DNA from 4 places in the Streptomyces sp. NPDC044106 genome. Region 1 is predicted to be linked to each of the others. Evidence: riboswitches for the same ligand, from Rfam matches in the RefSeq annotation. Region 1 holds a riboswitch; each other region holds the start of a gene.
What was found. Region 1 has a riboswitch for cyclic di-AMP ahead of AC07DI_RS10335 (M23 family metallopeptidase). Riboswitches for the same ligand answer to the same signal wherever they lie in the genome.
Positions count from the first base shown of each region.

Region 2: another riboswitch for cyclic di-AMP. It lies ahead of AC07DI_RS17565 (C40 family peptidase); the one in region 1 lies ahead of AC07DI_RS10335 (M23 family metallopeptidase).
Region 3: another riboswitch for cyclic di-AMP. It lies ahead of AC07DI_RS05805 (transglycosylase family protein); the one in region 1 lies ahead of AC07DI_RS10335 (M23 family metallopeptidase).
Region 4: another riboswitch for cyclic di-AMP. It lies ahead of AC07DI_RS26545 (M23 family metallopeptidase); the one in region 1 lies ahead of AC07DI_RS10335 (M23 family metallopeptidase).

Region 1 is NZ_JBWKFZ010000005.1:151,389-156,602, forward strand. It holds gene AC07DI_RS10325 (M16 family metallopeptidase) at 1-810, shown strand, start outside; gene AC07DI_RS10330 (M16 family metallopeptidase) at 807-2,195, shown strand; cyclic di-AMP (ydaO/yuaA leader) riboswitch at 2,446-2,608, shown strand; gene AC07DI_RS10335 (M23 family metallopeptidase) at 2,621-3,424, shown strand; gene AC07DI_RS10340 (GntR family transcriptional regulator) at 3,664-4,356, shown strand; gene AC07DI_RS10345 (HPr family phosphocarrier protein) at 4,463-4,744, opposite strand; gene AC07DI_RS10350 (bifunctional acetate--CoA ligase family protein/GNAT family N-acetyltransferase) at 4,900-5,214, shown strand, end outside.
Region 2 is NZ_JBWKFZ010000009.1:68,652-73,865, reverse strand. It holds gene AC07DI_RS17575 (C40 family peptidase) at 1-88, opposite strand, end outside; gene AC07DI_RS17570 (hypothetical protein) at 434-787, shown strand; gene AC07DI_RS17565 (C40 family peptidase) at 935-2,134, opposite strand; cyclic di-AMP (ydaO/yuaA leader) riboswitch at 2,143-2,298, opposite strand; gene pcrA (DNA helicase PcrA) at 2,552-5,044, shown strand; gene AC07DI_RS17555 (M23 family metallopeptidase) at 5,112-5,214, opposite strand, start outside.
Region 3 is NZ_JBWKFZ010000003.1:135,117-140,330, reverse strand. It holds gene AC07DI_RS05815 (cytochrome P450 family protein) at 1-735, shown strand, start outside; gene AC07DI_RS05810 (transglycosylase family protein) at 888-1,967, shown strand; cyclic di-AMP (ydaO/yuaA leader) riboswitch at 2,162-2,362, shown strand; gene AC07DI_RS05805 (transglycosylase family protein) at 2,367-3,098, shown strand; gene eno (phosphopyruvate hydratase) at 3,443-4,729, shown strand; gene AC07DI_RS05795 (FtsB family cell division protein) at 4,863-5,214, shown strand, end outside.
Region 4 is NZ_JBWKFZ010000014.1:264,307-269,520, forward strand. It holds gene AC07DI_RS26530 (alginate lyase family protein) at 1-1,133, shown strand, start outside; tRNA gene AC07DI_RS26535 (tRNA-Met) at 1,181-1,254, shown strand; gene AC07DI_RS26540 (PP2C family protein-serine/threonine phosphatase) at 1,462-2,619, shown strand; cyclic di-AMP (ydaO/yuaA leader) riboswitch at 2,851-3,013, shown strand; gene AC07DI_RS26545 (M23 family metallopeptidase) at 3,025-4,104, shown strand; gene AC07DI_RS26550 (aldo/keto reductase) at 4,158-5,102, shown strand; gene AC07DI_RS26555 (PrsW family intramembrane metalloprotease) at 5,106-5,214, opposite strand, start outside.

The DNA of each region.
Region 1 (5,214 bases):
GCGCGCGCGTTCTTCCGCACGTACTACGCGCCGAACAACGCCGTCCTCTCGGTCGTCGGCGACATCGATCCGGAGCGGACGCTCGCCTGGATCGAGAAGTACTTCGGCTCGATCCCGGGCCACGACGGCAAGCAGCCGCCGCGCGACGGCGCCCTGCCCGAGCGCATCGGCAAGGAGCTGCGTGAGGTCGTCGAGGAGGATGTGCCGGCCCGCGCCCTGATGGCCGCCTACCGCCTCCCCGAGGACGGCACGCGCGCGTGCGACGCGGCCGACATCGCCCTCACCGTCCTCGGCAGCGGCGAGTCCTCCCGGCTGTACAACCGCCTCGTGCGCCGTGACCGCACCGCCGTCGCCGCCGGGTTCGGTCTGCTGCGCCTCGCGGGGGCGCCCTCGCTCGGCTGGCTGGACGTGAAGACCTCCGGCGACGTGGAGGTCCCCGTCATCGAGGCCGCCGTCGACGAGGAGCTGGCCCGCCTCGCCGCGGAAGGCCCCACTCCGGAGGAGATGGAGCGCGCCCAGGCGCAGTTGGAGCGCGAGTGGCTGGACCGGCTCGGTACGGTCGCGGGCCGTGCCGACGAACTCTGCCGGTACGCCGTCCTGTTCGGCGACCCGCAGCTCGCCCTGACCGCCGTGCAGCGCGTCCTCGACGTCACCGCGGAAGAGGTCCAGGAGGTCGCCGCGGCGCGCCTGCGACCGGACAACCGCGCGGTGCTCGTCTACGAACCCGTGACCGTCGCCGACGACGGCGAAGAAGGCGAAGAGGGCGAAAAGGGCATGGAGTACGCCGAGGAAGAGGAGGCGGCGAAGTGACCGAGGCCGCGACGACGATGCAGTTCCACCCACAGCCCCAGGCGGGCGCGGCCAAGCCCTGGGCCTTCCCGGCACCCCGGCGCGGCACGCTGCCCAACGGCCTCACCGTGCTGCGGTGCCACCGCCCCGGCCAGCAGGTCGTCGCCGTCGAGATCCACCTCGAAGCGCCGCTCGACGCCGAGCCCGAAGGCCTCGACGGCGTCGCCACGATCATGGCGAGGGCCTTCAACGAGGGCACTGACAAGCACTCCGCCGAGGAGTTCGCCGCCGAGCTCGACCGCTGCGGCGCCACGCTCGACGCGCACGCCGACCACCCGGGCGTGCGGGTCTCCCTCGAGGTCCCGGTCTCCAGGCTCCCCAAGGCGCTCGGCCTGCTCGCCGACGCCCTGCGGGCCCCCGCCTTCGCGGACGGCGAGATCGAACGGCTCGTACGCAACCGCCTGGACGAGATCCCGCACGAGGCCGCCAATCCGGCGCGCCGCGCCGCCAAGGAGCTCTCCAAGCAGCTGTTCCCGCCGACCTCGCGCATGTCCCGTCCGCGCCAGGGCAGCGAGGAGACGGTCGCGGCCATCGACTCGGCGGCGGTGCGCGCCTTCTACGAGAAGCACGTCAGGCCCGCCACGGCCACCCTCGTCGTGGTCGGCGACCTGACCGGAATCGACCTGGACGCCGTCCTCAAGGACACCGTCGGCGCCTGGACCGGCTCCGCGGGCGAGCCGCGCCCTGTACCGCAGGTGACCGCCGACGACCACGGCCGCGTCGTCATCGTGGACCGCCCCGGAGCGGTCCAGACGCAGCTGCTGATCGGCCGCGTCGGCGCCGACCGGCACGACCGCGTCTGGCCGGCCCAGGTCCTCGGCACGTACTGCCTCGGCGGCACCCTCACCTCCCGCCTCGACCGGGTGCTGCGCGAGGAGAAGGGATACACCTACGGGGTGCGGGCGTTCAGCCAGGTGCTGCGTTCGGCGCCGGACGGGACGGGCGCCGCGATGCTCGCCATCAGCGGCTCCGTGGACACCCCGAACACCGGGCCGGCGCTCGGGGACCTCTGGAAGGTGCTGCGCACCCTCGCCGCCGAGGGCCTTACCGACGCCGAGCGCGACGTGGCCGTGCAGAATCTGGTGGGCGTCGCCCCGCTCAAGTACGAGATGGCCGCCTCGGTCGCGGCCACGCTCGCCGACCAGGTCGAGCAGAACCTGCCGGACGACTTCCAGGCGCAGCTGTACCGGCGGCTGGCCGACACCGGCACCGTGGAGGCCACCGCGGCCGTCGTGAACGCCTTCCCCGAGGACCGCCTGGTGACGATCCTCGTCGGGGACGCCGCGACGATCGAGGAGCCCGTCAGGGCCCTCGGGATCGGCGACGTGAGCGTGGTCACGGGCTGAGTGTGGTTCCGGGCCGAGCGAGGTCCCGGGCCGAGTGAGGCCCGCGTGGACTGAGTGACAGTCAGGACATTTCGGGACCCCGGCGACCGCTTCGGCCGCCGGGGTCCTCATATGTCCGGATTCATATGGTGGTTGCCTGTCTGCCGTGTGGCGTGCGCTACAAAAGTCGCGTTCTGTTTGTGGATTGAAAGAGGCCCCGTTTAGCGTCGGTCCGGCTGTTCGTCGCGCACCACGCCGCATCCGCGGCACCGGACAGTCATCGCCGAGTCCCCGTACGGCGCGAGCCAGGGGAGCCGGGGACCCACATGTCCCCTGGGGTGAATCGGGCACCTTGCCGCGAGGTGAGGGACCCGTAGGAGACCTTCCTGCTCCGAACCCGTCAGCTAACCCGGTAGGCGAGAGGGAAGGAAAGGATCACCCGCCACATGGCGTTCACCCGTGCCACCGGGAAGCACCGTCGTCCGAGCCGCCTCACGCGGACCACCGCGAACGTCGCCGGTGTCGCGGCGCTCACCACCACCGGTGTCATCGGAGGCCTCGCCGCCCCCGCGCTGGCCGCCGCCGACGAAGCGGCCGTCGAGCACACCGGCCTCACCCAGGCGATATCCGTCGGCGACTCGCTCGCCGAGAGCATCGACGCGCAGGCCGCCGCGCAGCGCCAGGCCGCCGACGACGCCGCTGCCGCCCAGAAGGCCGAAGAGGCCGCCAAGAAGAAGGCCGCGGAGGAGAAGCGCAAGGCCGAGGCCGAGGCGAAGGCGAAGGCCGAGAAGGAGCGCAAGGCCAAGGAGCGCGCCGCCCGCGAGGCCGAGCGCAAGCGCCTGAACACCTACGTCGCCCCGGTCGCGGGCTCGTACGTCTCCACGGGTTACCAGACCGGCGGCGCCATGTGGTCCTCCGGCAGCCACACCGGCATCGACTTCCATGCCGCGTCCGGCACCGCCGTCCACGCGGTCGGCTCCGGCACCGTGGTCGAGGCGGGCTGGGGCGGCGCCTACGGCAACAACGTGGTCATCAAGATGAACGACGGTACGTACACCCAGTACGGCCACATGTCGTCCCTCGGTGTCACCGTCGGCCAGACGGTCACCCCGGGCCAGCAGATCGGCCTCTCCGGCTCCACCGGCAACTCCAGCGGCCCGCACCTCCACTTCGAGGCCCGCACCGGCCCGGAGTACGGCTCGGACATCGACCCGATCGCCTACCTCCGCTCGCACGGCGTCAACGTCTGAGCGACGGACTGCACGGCTCCCGCAGCACTCCACGAAAGCCCCGGCTCCTCCCGAGCCGGGGCTTTCGTCCTTGCGCCCCTCCGCATCCCCGGACCCCCGGAACTCTCCTCGCAGGGCCCTTGGCCAAAAGATATCCACGAATTCCGGACCGCCGTCGGAAATTCCGACGCTCTGCAATAGAGTCACTGAACGAGCGTCGGTCGACCGCGTTTCGCGGGGATGAAGGCGGAGGTCCGGTCATGCGTGTTCCCGCGCATTCGGTATGCACGGCCATTCGGAACGACATTGTCGCCGGTGTCCACGAAAGAGGCGGCCGGCTCACCGAGGACCTCCTCGCGCGCCGCTACGGCGTCTCGCGCGTCCCGGTCCGCGAGGCCCTGCGCACCCTGGAGGCCGAGGGGTTCGTCGTCACCCGCAGACATGCGGGTGCCTGTGTCGCGGAGCCCACGGAGCAGGAGGCGGCGGACCTCCTCGAGGTCCGGACGCTGCTCGAACCGCTCGCCGCGGCACGCGCCGCGCAGCGCCGCACGGACGCCCACCTCAAGGTCCTGCGCGGTCTCGTCAGGATGGGCCGCGAGCGCGCCGGGAGTGGCCAGGGGGAGGATCTGCGGTCCCTGGGCGGCTGGTTCCACGAGACGCTCGCCCAGGCGTCCGGCAGCCCCGGCCTCAGCGCGCTGCTGACCCAGCTCCGGCAGAAGACCGCCTGGATGTACGTCGTCGACCGTCCGGCGGCGCCGGCCGAGTCCTGGTCCGAGCATGCCGAGGTCCTGGACGCGGTCGCCCGCGGGGACGCCGAGCGCGCCAGGGCGCTCACCGCCGCGCACGCCGCGCGGGTGGCGGCCACCCACCGCCTGCGTCACGGGGGACGGCCAGGACCCGAGCGCGTGAGGAATTCGCAACATGCCGTAAATACGGTGAGCCTCCGGAATTAACGGAGACGCCGTATACAAAGAGCGAGCCAATCCATCACGCGTAAACGCCGACGGGGTCGCCCGGAATTCCGGGCGACCCCATCGGCGCATTTTCCAGGAATGTGTCCTAGACCGTCTCCGGAAGCTCCTCGAGCCCCTCCGAGACCAGCTTCGCCAGCCGGTCGAGGGCGGCGTCCGCGCCTTCGGCGTCGGAGGCGAGCACGATCTCCTCGCCACCCTGGGCACCCAGGCCGAGCACCGCGAGCATCGAGGCGGCGTTGACCGGGTTGCCGTCGGCCTTGGCGATCGTCACGGGGACGCCGGAGGCCGTGGCCGCACGGACGAAGATGGAGGCGGGTCGGGCGTGAAGGCCCTCGGCCCAGCCGACGTTGACGCGGCGCTCAGCCATGTGTTGCTGCCCTTCCAGGTGTCTCACACTTGTCTAGACCAGTGTCTCATGCCGTCGCGGGTGCTCTGTCGGACGTAAGTCCTGCTCCCGGCCGCCTTTGACCCGTCCTAGCCTGCCCCGGCCCCGACGGCGGCGCGACCCGTACCCTGGGCCCCATGCAGACCGCGTCGGATCAGCAGGATCGGCACGACTACCCCTCCCACTGGGAAGCCGATGTGGTGCTGCGCGACGGGGGGACCGCCCGGATCAGGCCCATCACGGCCGAGGACGCGGACCGTCTGATCAGCTTCTACGAGCAGGTGTCCGACGAGTCGAAGTACTACCGCTTCTTCGCGCCCTACCCCCGCCTCTCCGCCAAGGACGTGCACCGCTTCACCCACCACGACCAGGTGGACCGGGTCGGGCTCGCGGCCACGGTGGGCGGCGAGTTCATCGCCACCGTGCGCTACGACCGCATCGACGAGCGCGGC
Region 2 (5,214 bases), on a different contig from region 1:
AGGCGGCTCCCGCGAGGGCGAGGGTGGCGGCGGTACGGACTGTGCTGCCGCTGAGCGAGCGCTGTCTGGGCTTGCGGTGCGCTGCCACGAAGAGGGGCTCCTTACGTGTCCGGCGGCGACCCGCACAGGGGGAGCAGGCCGCCGCCGGGTTTCTCGGCGGTGGTGACCGACGGCCGTCCCGGACCGGACGGCGTTGGGGAGCCGGTCACCTGAGGAAGGACGCTAAACCTGACCGTCACGGGTTGGTGACGGATTGCGCGCAAGTGGCGGAAGCGGGCGGCCCAGTGACCGCCCGTGACCGGGTCGCTCGCGGGGTAGTTGTCGCTTCGGGTGTGGCTGTGACCGATGGCTCGATTGCGGTGTGCCTGTCGCGGAGTAGTGGTACAGGGGCGGTTATCGGGAGCGCCGGACGCCCCGGCTAGGCTCCGGCCTCATGGACCTACTCATCCATCTCTTCGTCGGCCTGCACATCATCGGCATCGCCTCGCTCCTGGGTGGTTTCCTGACCCAGATGAAGCAGATGGGCCAGGGTGTCGCCCGTTTCAACTTCGCGATGCTGCACGGTGCGCTCGTCATGCTCCTGACCGGTGTGGTCCTGGTGGGCCTCAACCAGGCGGACGACAACCCGGTCAACAACGTCAAGATCGGCATCAAGCTGGGCCTGCTGATCGTGATCCTCGCGCTGGTCTATGTGAAGCGGGACGAGGAGAAGGTCGACAAGAGCGTGTTCGGCGCGGTCGGCCTGCTGACCATCGCGAACATCTTCATCGCGGTGCTGTGGACGTAGGGTTTCCGCCTCTATGCGTTTACGCGTTTCCGCCGCTACGCGCGCGTGGCCCGCACCCTCCGGGGATGCGGGCCACGCGCGCGTAGCGGGTGCTTTCCGTTGCGAGGGGTGCCGTCGGGCGGGATGCCGTGGGGCGGCCCGGCGCCGTTACGCGGGGCGCACCACGCTGTGGATCGGCATGTAGTAGATCGACTCGACGCGGACGTTCGCGCCCGGCTTGGGGGCGTGGATCATCTTGCCGTTGCCGATGTAGATCCCCACGTGGCTGATGTCGTCGTAGAAGAAGACCAGGTCACCGGGTTTGGCGTCGGCGGTCTTCACAGTCGTGCCGACCTTCACCTGGTCCCAGGTGGTGCGCGGCAGGGAGATTCCGGCGGCCTTCCACGCGTCCTGGGTGAGTCCGGAGCAGTCGTAGGAGTCCGGGCCGGTGGCGCCCCAGACGTACGGCTTGCCGATCTGGGCCTGCGCGAAGGCGATCACTTTGGCGGCCTTGGTGGCGTAGCCGCCGTCGGTACTGCCTGAGCCCGCACCGGAACCCGAGCCGGAGCCGCTGCCCGCGTCCGAACCGGAACCGGAGCCCTGGCCCTCCTCGCGTTCCTTCTCCCCCTGGGCGGCCTCCGCCTTGCGCTTGCGCTCCGCCTCGGCCGCCTGCTGGCGCGCCAGCTTCTCGGCCTTGCGCTTGGCCTCCTGCTTCTTCTTCCGCTCGATCTCCGCGAGCCGCGCCTTCTCCTCCGCCGTCAGCTTCGACAGGAGTTCGCGCGCGTCGCCCAGCTTCTTCTGGACGGTCTGCTTGCTCGTCTTCAGGTCGTCCCGCGCATCGCTCAGGGTCTCGAGGCTCTTCGCGGCCTTCGCGCGCTGCCTGGTCGCCGACGCCTGCTGCGTCTGGTAGTCGTCGACCGCCTTCTTCTGGCGTGTGGTCAGCCGGTCCGCCAGGTGGTTCTGGTCGAAGTAGCCCTGCGGGTCGTCGGCGAGCATCATCGTGGCCGTCCCGGAGACGGCGCCGGTGCGGTACTGCGCGGCGGCGAACGAGCCGAGCTCCTTGCGGGCGTCGTTCAGCCTGTCGGTGCGCCTGGCCACGTCGTCGAGCAGCCGGTCGACCCGCTTGCGCTGCTTGTCGGTGTGTTCCTTGGCCGAGTTGTACTTCTGGGTGGCCACACCGGCCTGCTGGTAGAGCTCGTCGACCTTCTTCTGGACCTCTTCGAGGGTGGGCTTCGCCGGCGGGGAGGGCGCTGCCTGAGCGCTCTGCGACAGGAGGGCGACGGAGGTGAGGGCCGCCGTCGTGATGCCGAGGGCGGGGGCCGTGCGTAGGCCGGTCGAGCGGGTCCGCGGCTTGCGGTGCGACGCCAAGGGAGGCGACTCCTTCCGTAGACCGCCTACCGGGTTAGCTGTCGGGTTCGGGCGGATGGTACGGAAGGTTGCCCTACGGTCCCGTACTGCGTACGGGACCGATTCACCCCAAGTTTTCGGTGGGTCCCCGGCTCCGAACGGGTCGGACTCGGCGGAGGCCACCCGTTCCCGGCGGGTTCGCCGGTGGGGGACGAGCGGCCCGGGCAGCACGCTAGCCAACTCGTGTGGCCGCTGTGAAGGTTGATGTTCGATATGCCCGATACATTTTCGTGACTTTTCACGGCCTTGACGCGGTCATGCTGCACAGATGCGAAGCGCATGCGGAGCGTGACCGTCCGGAGGCGGGGGGTAGGCGAGGTGTGAGGTGACCGGAACCCGCAGCGGGTTGTCAGTGGGGCCGCCTAGACTCGGTAGGCGATGAGCAGCCTCTTTGACGACAGCTTCCTGGCGGACCTGCAGCCTTCCCGGGCCGCGGACGAAGCGCCCCCGCCGCCCCCCGAGGACAGCGCCCCGGAGCCCATTCCGGACGATCTGTTCGACGGGAAGTTCGACGCGCCCATGACCCGGGACGCGCACTACCGCGACGGCGCCCCGCGCCCGGTCATCGACCCGGCGACGCTCCTCGACGGGCTGAACGAGAACCAGCGCGCGGCCGTCGTGCACGCAGGATCCCCGCTGCTCATCGTCGCCGGTGCCGGTTCCGGCAAGACCCGCGTACTGACCCACCGCATCGCGTACCTGCTCGCCGAGCGCGGTGTGCACCCCGGCCAGATCCTCGCGATCACCTTCACGAACAAGGCCGCGGGCGAGATGAAGGAACGCGTCGAGCAGCTCGTGGGCCCGCGGGCGAACGCGATGTGGGTGTCGACCTTCCACAGCGCCTGCGTCCGCATCCTGCGCCGCGAGTACAAGAAGCTGGGCTTCACGTCCTCCTTCTCGATCTATGACGCCGCGGACTCCAAGCGGCTGATGGCCCTGGTCTGCCGCGACCTCGACCTCGACCCGAAGAAGTTCCCGCCGAAGTCCTTCAGCGCCAAGATCTCGAACCTCAAGAACGAGTTGATCGACGAGGAGGACTTCGCGGGCCGGGCGGCCGACGGCTTCGAGAAGACCCTCGCCCAGGCCTACGCGATGTACCAGTCACGCCTCCGCGAGGCGAACGCGCTGGACTTCGACGACCTGATCATGACGACGGTCCACCTGCTGCGCGCCTTCCCGGACGTCGCCGAGCACTACAGGCGCCGCTTCCGGCACGTCATGGTCGACGAGTACCAGGACACCAACCACGCGCAGTACGCACTCGTGCGCGAGCTGGTCGGCCCCTCCGGAGGCGAGGGCGACGACCCCGCCGAGCTGTGCGTGGTGGGCGACGCGGACCAGTCCATCTACGCCTTCCGCGGCGCCACCATCCGCAACATCCTCCAGTTCGAGGAGGATTACACCGACGCGACGACGATCCTCCTCGAGCAGAACTACCGCTCCACGCAGACGATCCTGACGGCCGCGAACGCGGTCATCGAGCGCAACGAAAGCCGCCGCCCGAAGAACCTGTGGACCAACCAGGGCGCGGGCGCGCGCATCACCGGATACGTCGCCGACACCGAGCACGACGAGGCACAGTTCGTCGCCGACGAGATCGACCGCCTCACCGACGCGGGCGACGCCAAGGCCGGCGACGTGGCGATCTTCTACCGGACGAACGCGCAGTCCCGTGTCTTCGAAGAGATCTTCATCCGCGTCGGCCTGCCCTACAAGGTCGTCGGCGGAGTCCGCTTCTACGAGCGCAAGGAGGTCCGCGATGTCCTTGCCTACCTGCGCGTTCTCGCCAACCCCGAGGACGCGGTCCCGCTGCGCCGCATCCTGAATGTACCGAAGAGGGGCATCGGCGACCGTGCGGAAGCGATGATTGACGCGCTCTCGCAGCGCGAGAAGATCTCCTTCCCGCAGGCCCTGCGCCGCGTCGACGAGGCGTACGGAATGGCGGCCCGCTCGGCCAACGCCGTCAAGCGGTTCAACACGCTCATGGAGGAGCTGCGGACCGTCGTCGAGTCCGGCGCGGGCCCGGCCGTCGTCCTGGAAGCCGTCCTCGAACGCACCGGGTACCTCGCCGAACTGCAGGCCTCCACCGACCCGCAGGACGAGACACGCATCGAGAACCTCCAGGAACTCGCCGCCGTGGCCCTGGAGTTCGAGCAGGAGAACAGCCGGGCGGAGGGTGACGAGGGAGCCGCGGCCCCGGCCGGTACGCTCTCCGACTTCCTGGAGCGTGTCGCCCTGGTCGCCGACTCCGACCAGATCCCCGACGAGGAGGACGACGGCTCCGGAGTCATCACGCTGATGACCCTGCACACCGCCAAGGGCCTCGAATTTCCCGTCGTGTTCCTGACCGGCATGGAGGACGGCGTGTTCCCGCACATGCGCGCCCTCGGCCAGGTCAAGGAGTTGGAGGAGGAGCGCCGCCTCGCCTACGTGGGCATCACGCGCGCGCGGGAACGGCTCTACCTGACCCGGTCGTCCATGCGCAGCGCCTGGGGCCAGCCGTCGTACAACCCGCCGTCGCGCTTCCTCGAAGAGATCCCGGACGCCCATCTGGACTGGAAGCGGACGGGTTCCGTCGGCGCACTGGCGTCGTCCGGCTCCGGTGGTTCGGGCCCGGCCGGGGGCATCGCCTCGACGCTGTCGTCCTCGCGCTCGCGTTCCGGGGGCGCACAGGGCTTCGCCACGCGCCGTGCCTCGGAGAAGCCGGTCGTCGCGCTGGCCGTCGGCGACCGTGTCACGCACGACCAGTTCGGCCTCGGCACGGTGGTCGGAGTGAAGGGCACGGGGGCGAACGCCGAGGCGACGGTGGACTTCGGAGAGCCCAAGCCGAAGCGTCTGCTGCTGCGGTACGCGCCGGTGGAGAAGCTGTAGCAGGGCGGTTCGGAGACAGGCTCTGAGGTCTGCCGGGCAGGCTCTCGCGGGTCTGTCGGGCAGGCTCTTACGTCGGGTCGAGGCCGTGGCTGCGCAGCCACGGCAGCGGGTCGATCGCCGAGCCGCCGCCGGGCCGCACCTCGAAGTGCAGGTGCGGTCCTGTGGAGTTG
Region 3 (5,214 bases), on a different contig from region 1:
GACTGGGCGGGCATGATGATCCGCCACGGCGGCGGGCCCCGGGGCGGCGTGGCCCGCTCGGTGAAGAAGATGCGCGGCTACCTCGCCGAGCTCATCCACAGGAAGCGCCTCGACCCGGGCGACGACCTCATCTCCGGCCTCATCAAGGCCTCCGACCACGGCGAGCACCTCACCGAGAACGAGGCCGCCGCCATGGCCTTCATCCTTCTCTTCGCCGGCTTCGAGACCACCGTCAACCTCATCGGCAACGGCCTGTACGCGCTCCTCACCCACCCCGAACAGCGCGAGCGGCTGCAGCGGGCGCTGGCGGATGGCGACACCGGGCTCCTAGAGACCGGTGTCGAGGAACTGCTCCGCTTCGACGGGCCCGTGGAGCTCGCCACCTGGCGGTTCGCGACCGAGGCGCTCACCATCGGCGGCGAGGACATCGCCGCGGGCGACCCCGTCCTCGTGGTGCTCGCCGCCGCGGACCGCGACCCGGCCCGCTTCGACCGGCCCGACACCCTCGACCTTTCGCGCAGTGATAACCAACACCTCGGATACGGGCACGGAATCCACTACTGCCTCGGCGCCCCGCTGGCCCGCCTGGAGGGCAGGACCGCCCTCGCGACGCTGCTCAGACGCCTTCCCGACCTGCAACTCGCGGTGGAACCCGCCGATTTGCGGTGGCGTGGCGGGCTCATCATGCGGGGACTGCGCACGCTGCCGGTGGAGTTCACAGACGCACAGCGGTGACGGCCCGGCTGACGGGCCGTCACGACTGTGATGTTCACGTGATCTCCGCTGCATCGACTTGTGACAAGCGTTCGACTGCGGCTACGTTCACGACGACTTGGGCGCCCCCGGGCGCCCCAGCCGTTCGCTGCAGTCTCCTGAAAGGCAACCGCATGCTCTCCGGTCAAGGTCGTCACCGACGCCCCCGCCAGGCCCCGGCTCTCATCGTCGCGGCAGGCGTCACCGGATCAGCCATCGCCATCCCGCTGCTCGCCGCCACCAGCGCGAGCGCCGCCTCCACCGACACGTGGGACAAGCTCGCCCAGTGCGAGAGCGGCGGCGCGTGGAGCGCGAACCCCGGCAACGGCTATTACGGAGGACTCCAGCTCTCCCAGGAGACCTGGGAGAGCCACGGCGGCCTCGCCTACGCGCCCAGCGCCGACCAGGCCTCCAAGTCCCAGCAGATAGCCGTCGCCGAGAACGTCCTCGACGCGAAGGGCACCGCCGCCTGGCCGAGCTGTGCCCCGATCGCCGGACTCACCGACGGCGGCGCCGCGGCCGACGTCGACCCGGGCGCCCCCATCGAGCAGGAGCCGTCCGGCTCGTCGGACTCCTCGGACTCCAAGGCTCCCAAGGATTCGGCGGACGCCAAGGGGTCCAAGGACTCCGAGAAGAAGGACGAACGGTCCGACGAGCCCTCGGACCCGGCGGGTTCGGCGGACGCGGCGGATTCGGACGACCCCTCCGACGACGCGAGCGACACGCCCGGGACCGACGCCGACGCGCGAGAGAAGAATCACGACGAGTCCGGCGAAAAGGATGGCAAGGGCGGTAAGTCCGGTACGGACGCCGATCCCGGCAAGGGCGGGGCGGACGAGGAGGACGGCGAGGGCGGCCCGGACGGCTCGGGCAAGTCCGGCGGCGAGGGCGGCACTTCGCCCGGCTCCGAGGGCGCGACGGCCCCCTCGGAGGGCTCCGACGGCTCCTCCGGTCGCCACCGCGGCGACCGCGCGGACGAGAGCGAGAGCGCCGGCGGCCGTCCCGGACGGCACGCCTCGCGCGGCGAGGAGCGCACCGGCGCGGTCGCCGACGGGACGTACACGGTGCGTTCGGGGGACAACCTCTCGCGCATCGCGGACGACCTCGACGTGAAGGGCGGCTGGCACGAGCTCTACACCGAGAACAAGAAGACCGTCGGCACCGACCCGGACCTCATTCTTCCCGGTCAGAGCCTCGATCTGGGCGAAAAGTAACGGTAGTTGACGAAGAGTCGGCCGGGGCCTTCGCGTCATATGCCCGGTTTGGCGTAAGTGAGACATGGGTCTCAGAAGCCGTGATCGTCTTTGAAATTGTGTGGAAGACGTGATTACCGTCGTCACCGCTCGCCACTGGTGAGCCCCGCCGGTCGGTACGCCGAATCCTGCCAACGGCCGGACGGGAACAGTCGTCGCTTCGAGCGCCGTGGGCAGGAGCGGGGGAACCAAGGTTTGCGCCGGTTCCGTCCGTCGAGCGGCTGAGCAGCCATCAGGCTGCGCCGCGGGACGGACGGGAACGGCTAGGGGTGAAGTCGCGCTCAAGGAGGGCGACCGGGCAACCACATCGGCCCGAACCCGACAGCTCACCTCGCAGGCGTCGGTGTAGGGGATCAACTCATGCTGCTTTCCGGCAAGGGCAAGCACCGTCGCCCGTCCAAGGCCACCCGTGTCGCCACGCTCGTCGGCGTGACCGGCGCCGCTGTCGCCGCCCCGCTGATGGCGGCCGGTTCGGCCAACGCCGCCACCGGCCAGGAGTGGGACGCCGTCGCCCAGTGCGAGTCCGGCGGTAACTGGTCCATCAACACCGGCAACGGTTACCAGGGTGGTCTGCAGTTCTCGCCCTCCACCTGGGCCGCGTACGGCGGTACGAAGTACGCGCCGACCGCCGACAAGGCCTCCAAGGCCCAGCAGATCGAAATCGCCGAGAAGGTCCTCGCGAGCCAGGGCAAGGGCGCCTGGCCGTCCTGCGGCGTCGGCCTCTCGGGCGCCTCGCCCAGCAGCGGCGGCGGCTCGCAGACGCAGGCCCCGCAGCAGCAGCGCCAGCAGAAGCCGCAGCCGCAGACGCAGCAGCAGGCTGCGCCCAAGCAGCAGGCGGCTCCGCAGCAGCAGGCCGCTCCGAAGCCGCAGCCCGCGCCGCAGACCGAGTCCAAGAAGACCGTCGAGACCCCGACCGGCAAGACGGTCAAGAAGGGTGACGGCGAGTACAAGGTCAAGACGGGCGACACCCTGTCCAAGATCGCCGAGTCGCACCACGTCAAGGGCGGCTGGCAGAAGGTCTACAAGCTGAACGGCGACATCATCAGCGACGCCGACTTCATCTACCCGGGCCAGCAGCTGCACCTCAGCTAGTCGCTGCGGCCCCACCCGGCCGTGCTTCGGCGGACGCACGGCCGCCCCCGTCCCCACGGGCTCCCCGCCCCGGTGCGCGTATCCCCCGTACGCACCGGGGCGGGGCCATGTCCGCCGCCGGAAACGTCCCCGGACGCGTCGCGACCGACGACTCCGTGTTCGCCGCGTGTTCGCTACTAGCGAGTAGAAACGTGGTCCTCCGTCCTGATTCCCGGGGATTTGGCCTCTTGTCCGTCCCACGGGACGGGCGGTCGGCTGGCTGAAGGCCCGGAGCCGGTTAGGCTCAGGAGACGCAGGGCCGAAGCGGCTCGCGTAAACGCGTCACATCCCAGAAGGAGATGCTCGTGCCGTCCATCGACGTCGTCGTAGCCCGGGAAATCCTGGACTCCCGAGGCAACCCCACGGTCGAGGTCGAGGTCGGCCTCGACGACGGCAGCACCGGTCGTGCCGCCGTCCCGTCCGGTGCCTCCACCGGTGCCTTCGAGGCCATCGAACTCCGTGACGGTGACCCCAACCGTTACCAGGGCAAGGGCGTCGAGAAGGCCGTCCTCGCCGTCATCGAGCAGATCGGCCCGGAGCTGGTCGGCTACGACGCCACCGAGCAGCGCCTGATCGACCAGGCCATGTTCGACCTGGACGCCACCGACAACAAGGGCTCGCTCGGCGCCAACGCCATCCTCGGCGTCTCGCTCGCCGTCGCGCACGCCGCCTCCGAGGCCAGCGACCTGCCGCTGTTCCGCTACCTCGGCGGCCCGAACGCGCACCTGCTGCCCGTCCCGATGATGAACATCCTGAACGGCGGGTCGCACGCCGACTCGAACGTCGACATCCAGGAGTTCATGATCGCGCCGATCGGCGCCGAGTCGTTCTCCGAGGCCCTGCGCTGGGGCACCGAGGTCTACCACACCCTCAAGAAGGTGCTGAAGGAGAAGGGCCTCTCCACCGGCCTCGGCGACGAGGGCGGCTTCGCCCCGAACCTCGACTCCAACCGCGCCGCGCTCGACCTCATCCTCGAGGCCATCAAGCAGGCCGGTTACGTCCCCGGTGAGCAGGTCGCGCTCGCCCTCGACGTCGCCGCGTCCGAGTTCTACAAGGACGGCTCCTACGAGTTCGAGGGCAAGTCCCGCTCGGCCGCCGAGATGACCGAGTACTACGCGGAGCTCGTCGCCTCCTACCCGCTGGTCTCCATCGAGGACCCGCTGTTCGAGGACGACTGGGCCGGCTGGAACACCATCACCGAGCAGCTCGGCGACAAGGTGCAGCTCGTCGGCGACGACCTGTTCGTCACCAACCCCGAGCGTCTGGCCCGCGGCATCGAGGAGAACTCGGCCAACGCCCTGCTCGTCAAGGTCAACCAGATCGGCTCGCTGACCGAGACCCTGGACGCCGTCGAGATGGCCCAGCGCAGCGGCTTCAAGTGCATGATGTCGCACCGCTCCGGCGAGACCGAGGACGTCACCATCGCCGACCTGGCCGTCGCCACCAACTGCGGCCAGATCAAGACCGGCGCCCCGGCCCGCTCCGAGCGCGTCGCCAAGTACAACCAGCTCCTGCGCATCGAGGAGATCCTCGACGACGCCGCGGTCTACGCCGGACGCAGCGCGTTCCCGCGCTTCCGCTCCGCGGAGTAGCAGGCCCCGCGCAGCCGAAGCATGGCCCGAGCAGCTCTCGTAGCCACGTAGTTACGTACGTCCCCGCACCCGGTCCCGTACCGTGTGCGGGGACGTACGTACGTATAGGCGCTGCTTCTGGGGAGACCGCACCATGGCCAAGGCCGGGACCAAGGACCGGTTCTCCACCGCGACCCGGCTCCGGCTGCTCGGGGAGCAGACCGCCGAGCGCGTCTACCGTTCCCAGACCAAGCGCCAGGCCCGCCGCTCCCGGCTCACCGGCCGCGCCGCCCTCCTCGCGCTCGTGCTCTGCTCGCTGGTCGTCGCGCTCGCGTACCCGATGCGGCAGTACGTCTCGCAGCGCGCCGAGATCGACGATCTGCGCCGGCAGCAGGCCGAGCACCAGGCGGACGTCGAGAAGCTGCGCGACGAGAAGGCCCGCTGGCAGGACGACGCGTACGCGGAGCAGCGCATCCGGGACCGCCTGCACTACGTGATGCCCGGCG
Region 4 (5,214 bases), on a different contig from region 1:
CCGGCGGCCCGGACACCCGTACGGCCGCGGCCCGCCCCCTCGACCTCGCCTTCAACCACCCCGGCGTCCTGGTCGGCAAGGAGCAGCTCGACCGGGTCCGCGCCCACGTCGGAGCGCGTGAGCAGCCCTGGCTCGCGGCGTTCGAGCAGATGCGGAGCAGCAGGTTCGCCGCGGCGGACTACACGGCGAAGCCGTACGACGTCGTGGTCTGTCCGCCCGACACCCGCCCCGGTCAGGGCTGCGTCGAGGAGCGCGAGGACGCCCTGGCCGCGTACACCCAGGCGCTGCTCTGGAGCGTCACCGGTGAGCGCGCGCACGCCGAGAAGGCCGTGCAGATCATGGACGCCTGGTCGAAGCGGATCACCGGGCACACCGAGGCCAACGCCGGGCTGCAGACCGCCTGGGCCGCCTCGTCATGGGCCCGTGCCGCCGAGATCGTGCGCTACACGTACGACGGCTGGAGCGACGGGGCGCTGCTGCGTTTCGAGCGGATGCTGCGCAACGCCTACCTGCCCCAGGTCAGGAACGGTTCCGCCGACTTCAACGGCAACTGGGACCTGGTGATGGCCGACGCGACCATGTCGATGGCCGTCTTCCTCGACGACCACGCCACGTTCGAGAAGGCCGTGCACCACTTCAGGACGCGCGTGCCCGCCTACTTCTACCTGGAGTCGGACGGGAAGCTGCCCGTCTCGCCGGAGGGCAGCGGCATCGACACGGCGGGCGAGCTGAAGAGGTACTGGTTCGGGCAGGGCACGTTCACCGACGGGATCTCCCAGGAGACCTGCCGCAACTTCAAGCACGCGAGCTACTCGCTCGCCGCCGCCTCGCACATGGCGGAGACCGCCCGGCACCAGGGCGTCGATCTGTACGGGGAGGTCAGGGACCGGTTGCGGGCCGCCTTCGAGTTCCACGCCAAGTACCAGCTGGGCGCGCGGGCGCCCGCCTGGCTGTGCGGCGGCAGGGTGCGGCGCGACATGGGACCCGACACGGAGGTCGGCCTGAACCACCTGCGGGGGCGGCTGCATCTGGAAATGCCGTACACCGAGAAGTACACGGTGGCCCGGCGGCCGGAGGGGACGGACGGTCTCTTCGTGGCCTGGGAGACGCTCACCCACGCGGGCAACGCCTGAAGTGGTTCGACGCACCCCTCCAGATGGCGTAGAGTTGCATTCAACGGCGCGGGGTGGAGCAGCTCGGTAGCTCGCTGGGCTCATAACCCAGAGGTCGCAGGTTCAAATCCTGTCCCCGCTACTCAAGACCTAGGGCCCGGAACCAGCAATGGTTCCGGGCCCTAGGTGTTTTCCCGGGTCCTAGGTGTTTTCCCGGCCCTTCCCCCGGGCGCGCCTTGGGGACCCTCCTCCGTAACCCGGTCGGACCGCACCGGCTCGCACCCGCTCCCCGACGGGGGAACCCTGAGTGGAGCGCGTTGATGGGCGCGGAGTCGGCGGGAGACAAGCGGTGGGGCAGCGAGCGGGAACCGGCGACAGGGGTGCCTCCGCGCACGAATGGGCGTTCGTCCGCGCCCTGCCGCTCCTGCTCCTGCTGGTCGGCGTCGTCTACGACGCGGCGACCCCGCCGGACTTCACCGCGGCCCCTCTCTACACGGCCGCCCCGCTGATCGCCGCCCCCTTCTACTCGCTGCTCAGCACCGTCCTGACCGGCGCCGCGTCCACCGTCGCCGTCCTCTTCCTGCACTTCGGGGCCCGGGCCGACAGCCGCGTCGAGGCCGTCACCGAAGTGATCACCGTGGTGACCGTCGCAATCCTCGCCATCGTCATCAACCGCGTCGTCCGCCGCGGCAACGACCGGCTCGCCAACGCCCGCTCCATCGCCGAGACCACCCAGCGCGCCGTGCTGCCGGAGCCCGACCCGCGCATCGGCGGGCTCGACATCGCGGCGCGGTACGAGGCCGCGCAGGCCGACGCGTTCATCGGGGGCGATCTGTACGCGGTGCAGGACACCCCGCATGGCGTGCGGCTCATCGTCGGTGACGTACGGGGCAAGGGCATGGGCGCGGTCGCGGCGGTCGCCGTCGTCATCGGCGCCTTCCGGGAGGCCGCCGAGCAGGAGACCACCCTGGAGGCGGTGGCCCAGCGCCTGGAGCGGGCGCTCGCGCGCGAGGGCACCCGGCGCGACGGGCTCGACGCGTTCGAGGGGTTCACCACCGCCGTCCTCGCCGAGATCCGGCACGCCGACGGCCGCGTACGGCTGATCAACCGGGGGCACCCGGCGCCGCTGCTGCTGCGCGGGGACGGCCGGCTGTGCGTCATGTCGGCGAGCGAGCCCGCGCTGCCGCTCGGCATGGGCGATCTGGGGGTCTGGCCGGACCGGGCGGACGAATCGGAGTTCCCGCCCGGCGCGATGCTGCTCTTCTACACGGACGGCCTGTCGGAGGCGCGCGACGTGACGGGGGAGTTCTACGATCCGGCGGCCCGGCTCGGCGGGCGGATCTTCCCCGGACGTGGGGGACCGCGGGCCCTGCTCGCCGCGCTCGCGGAGGAGGTGCGGCGGCACACCGGGGGCCGGATGACCGACGACATGGCGCTGCTCGCGGTGCGCCGGCCCGTCGCGGGGGATCCGGACGTCACAGATCCGGGCGTCACCGCCGGTGATTGAAGTGAGCCACTCCGCATCACAACTGACGTGTTGTCAAGGGAGTGTGAAGTTCCGGTGCACGGCCCGGTGTGAGGAAGTGTCGTCAACTCGCCCTGTTCTGACCACTCCTGTCCCCATACGTACAGGTGAACAGCGTTAACGATCAATCGGAACAGCTTGGAATAGTGACCCGCTGTCTATTAACGTTCGATAACGCAGCGCGGTCGTCCCAGCCGTCACTAGAGGCGGCTCCGCGCGCACGCGCCTAATCCCGCAAGGGAGCCGGGGAACCACTAACTTGGGGTGAATCGGGCCTCTGCGCCTCGTGCATCCGTGCACCCGCGCCAGACGCTCGTAGGAGACCTTCCTGCTCCGAACCCGTCAGCTAACCCGGTAGGCGAGAAGGAAGGAAAGGAGCGCGCCCCAGTGGCGTCCAACCGGCCTGCCCCCCAAGCCGTGTACGTACCGAATGACGACGACTTCGGCTCGTACGACGAGGGCTCTTTCGAAGAGTGGAACCCCACCGAGGAGTCCGTCCGTCCCGTCCGCGGCAGGCACCGTGTGCACAAGAAGAGCGGTGGCGGGCTCGCCCGGAGCTCCACCGTCCTCGGCGTGGGCGTCATCGCCGCCGTCGGCGCGGGCGGCATCGCCACCGCGCAGGACGGCAGGCCGCCGGTCTCCATATCCATGCCCGACTTGCCGGGCATGGACACCGTCGCCGACTCGCTGCCGGACGCCGAGTCGCTGCCCGGCGTCGGCTCGTTGCTGGCCGACGGCTCCCCGGACACCACGGCGAACGCCGCCGCGGCGGCTCCGCTCACCGCGGCCGGTGTCAGCACCGCCGACGCCGAGCAGGGCACCACCGACGCGGGCGAGGCACTGCGCGCCCGCATCATGCGGCAGGCCGAGAACCAGCAGCACCAGGCCGACACCGCCGTACGGACCGCGGCCGAGGACGCGACCGCCCGGCAGGCCGCCCGGCAGGCCGCCGGCCAGCAGCGGGCCGCCGAGAAGAAGGCCGACGCCGAGGCCGCCGCCAAGAAGAAGAAGGCGGAGGAGGCCCGCAAGGCGAAGGCCGAGGCCGAACGCCTGGCCAAGCTCGCCAAGAGCTACGCCATCCCCACCTCGTCGTACACCCTCACCTCACACTTCGGTGACGCCGGTGCCATGTGGTCCTCGGGCCACCACACCGGACTGGACTTCGCCGCTCCCACGGGTACCCCGCTCAAGGCCGTGCACACCGGCACCGTCAAGGAGGCCGGCTGGGCGGGCGCGTACGGCTACCGCACCGTGCTCGAACTCGAGGACGGCACGGAGGTCTGGTACTGCCACCAGTCCTCGCTCAATGTCAGCGCGGGCCAGAAGGTCACCACGGGCGAGGTCATCGGCCGCGTCGGCGCGACCGGCAACGTCACCGGGCCCCACCTGCACATGGAGGTCCACACCCCGGACGGCACGGGCATCGACCCGCTGACCTGGCTGCAGGGCAAGGGCCTGAACCCCTGATCGACCCTCGTCCCTGACGGAATTCGCATACCGTCGGGGACGTTGAGCGACATATGACTTCTCTCCGTACACTCGGCGCTTCCGAACTCGAGGTCTCCCCGCTCGCCCTGGGCGGCAACGTCTTCGGCTGGACCGCCGACCGGGCGGCGTCCTTCGCCGTCCTCGACGCCTACACCGCGGCAGGCGGCAACTTCATCGACACCGCCGACGTCTACTCCGCCTGGGTCGACGGCAACAAGGGCGGCGAGTCCGAGACCCTCATCGGCGAGTGGCTGGCCGAGCGCGGCAACCGTTCCGACGTCGTCCTCGCCACGAAGGTCGGCGCCCACCCCGACTTCAAGGGCCTCTCCCCGGCCACGGTCAAGGGCGGCATCGACGCGTCCCTGCGCCGTCTCGGCACCGACTACATCGACCTCTACTACACGCACTACGACGACCCGTCGGTCCCCGTCGAGGAGATCATCGGCACCCTCGACGAGCTGGTGCGGGACGGCAAGGTGCGGGCGATCGCGGCCTCCAACATCACCCCGGAACGGCTTCAGGAGTCCCTCGACTTCTCCGACCGCGAGGGCCTCGCGCGCTACGTCGCGCTCCAGCCGCACTACAACCTCGTCTCCCGCGACACCTACGAGGGCCCGCTCCAGGAGGTCGCATCCCGCTCCGGCCTCGCGGCCGTGCCCTACTACGCACTCGCGTCCGGCTTCCTCACCGGCAAGTACCGCCCGGGTGCGCGGGTGGAGAGCGCGCGCAGCGGGCGCGTCCAGGAGTACGCGGGCACCGAGCGCGGCGACCGCGTCCTGACCGCGCTCGACGAGATCGCCGCGGAGCGCGGCGCCGAGGTCGCGACCGTGGCGCTCGCCTGGCTCGCGGCCCAGCCCACCGTCGCGGCGCCGATCGCCTCCGCCCGCACGGTCGAGCAGCTGCCCGCGCTGCTCGCGGTGGCGGACCTCCAGCTCACGGAGGCGGAGGCCGCGCGCCTCACGGCGGCTTCCGCGTAGCCCTCAGGGGCGGCGGTACGGATTGTCGTACGCCGTCGGGTAGCCGTAGCCGTAGCCGTAGGCCGGGTAGGGCTGCGGCTGCGGCTGGTACGGGGGCAGGCCGGGCGGAAGG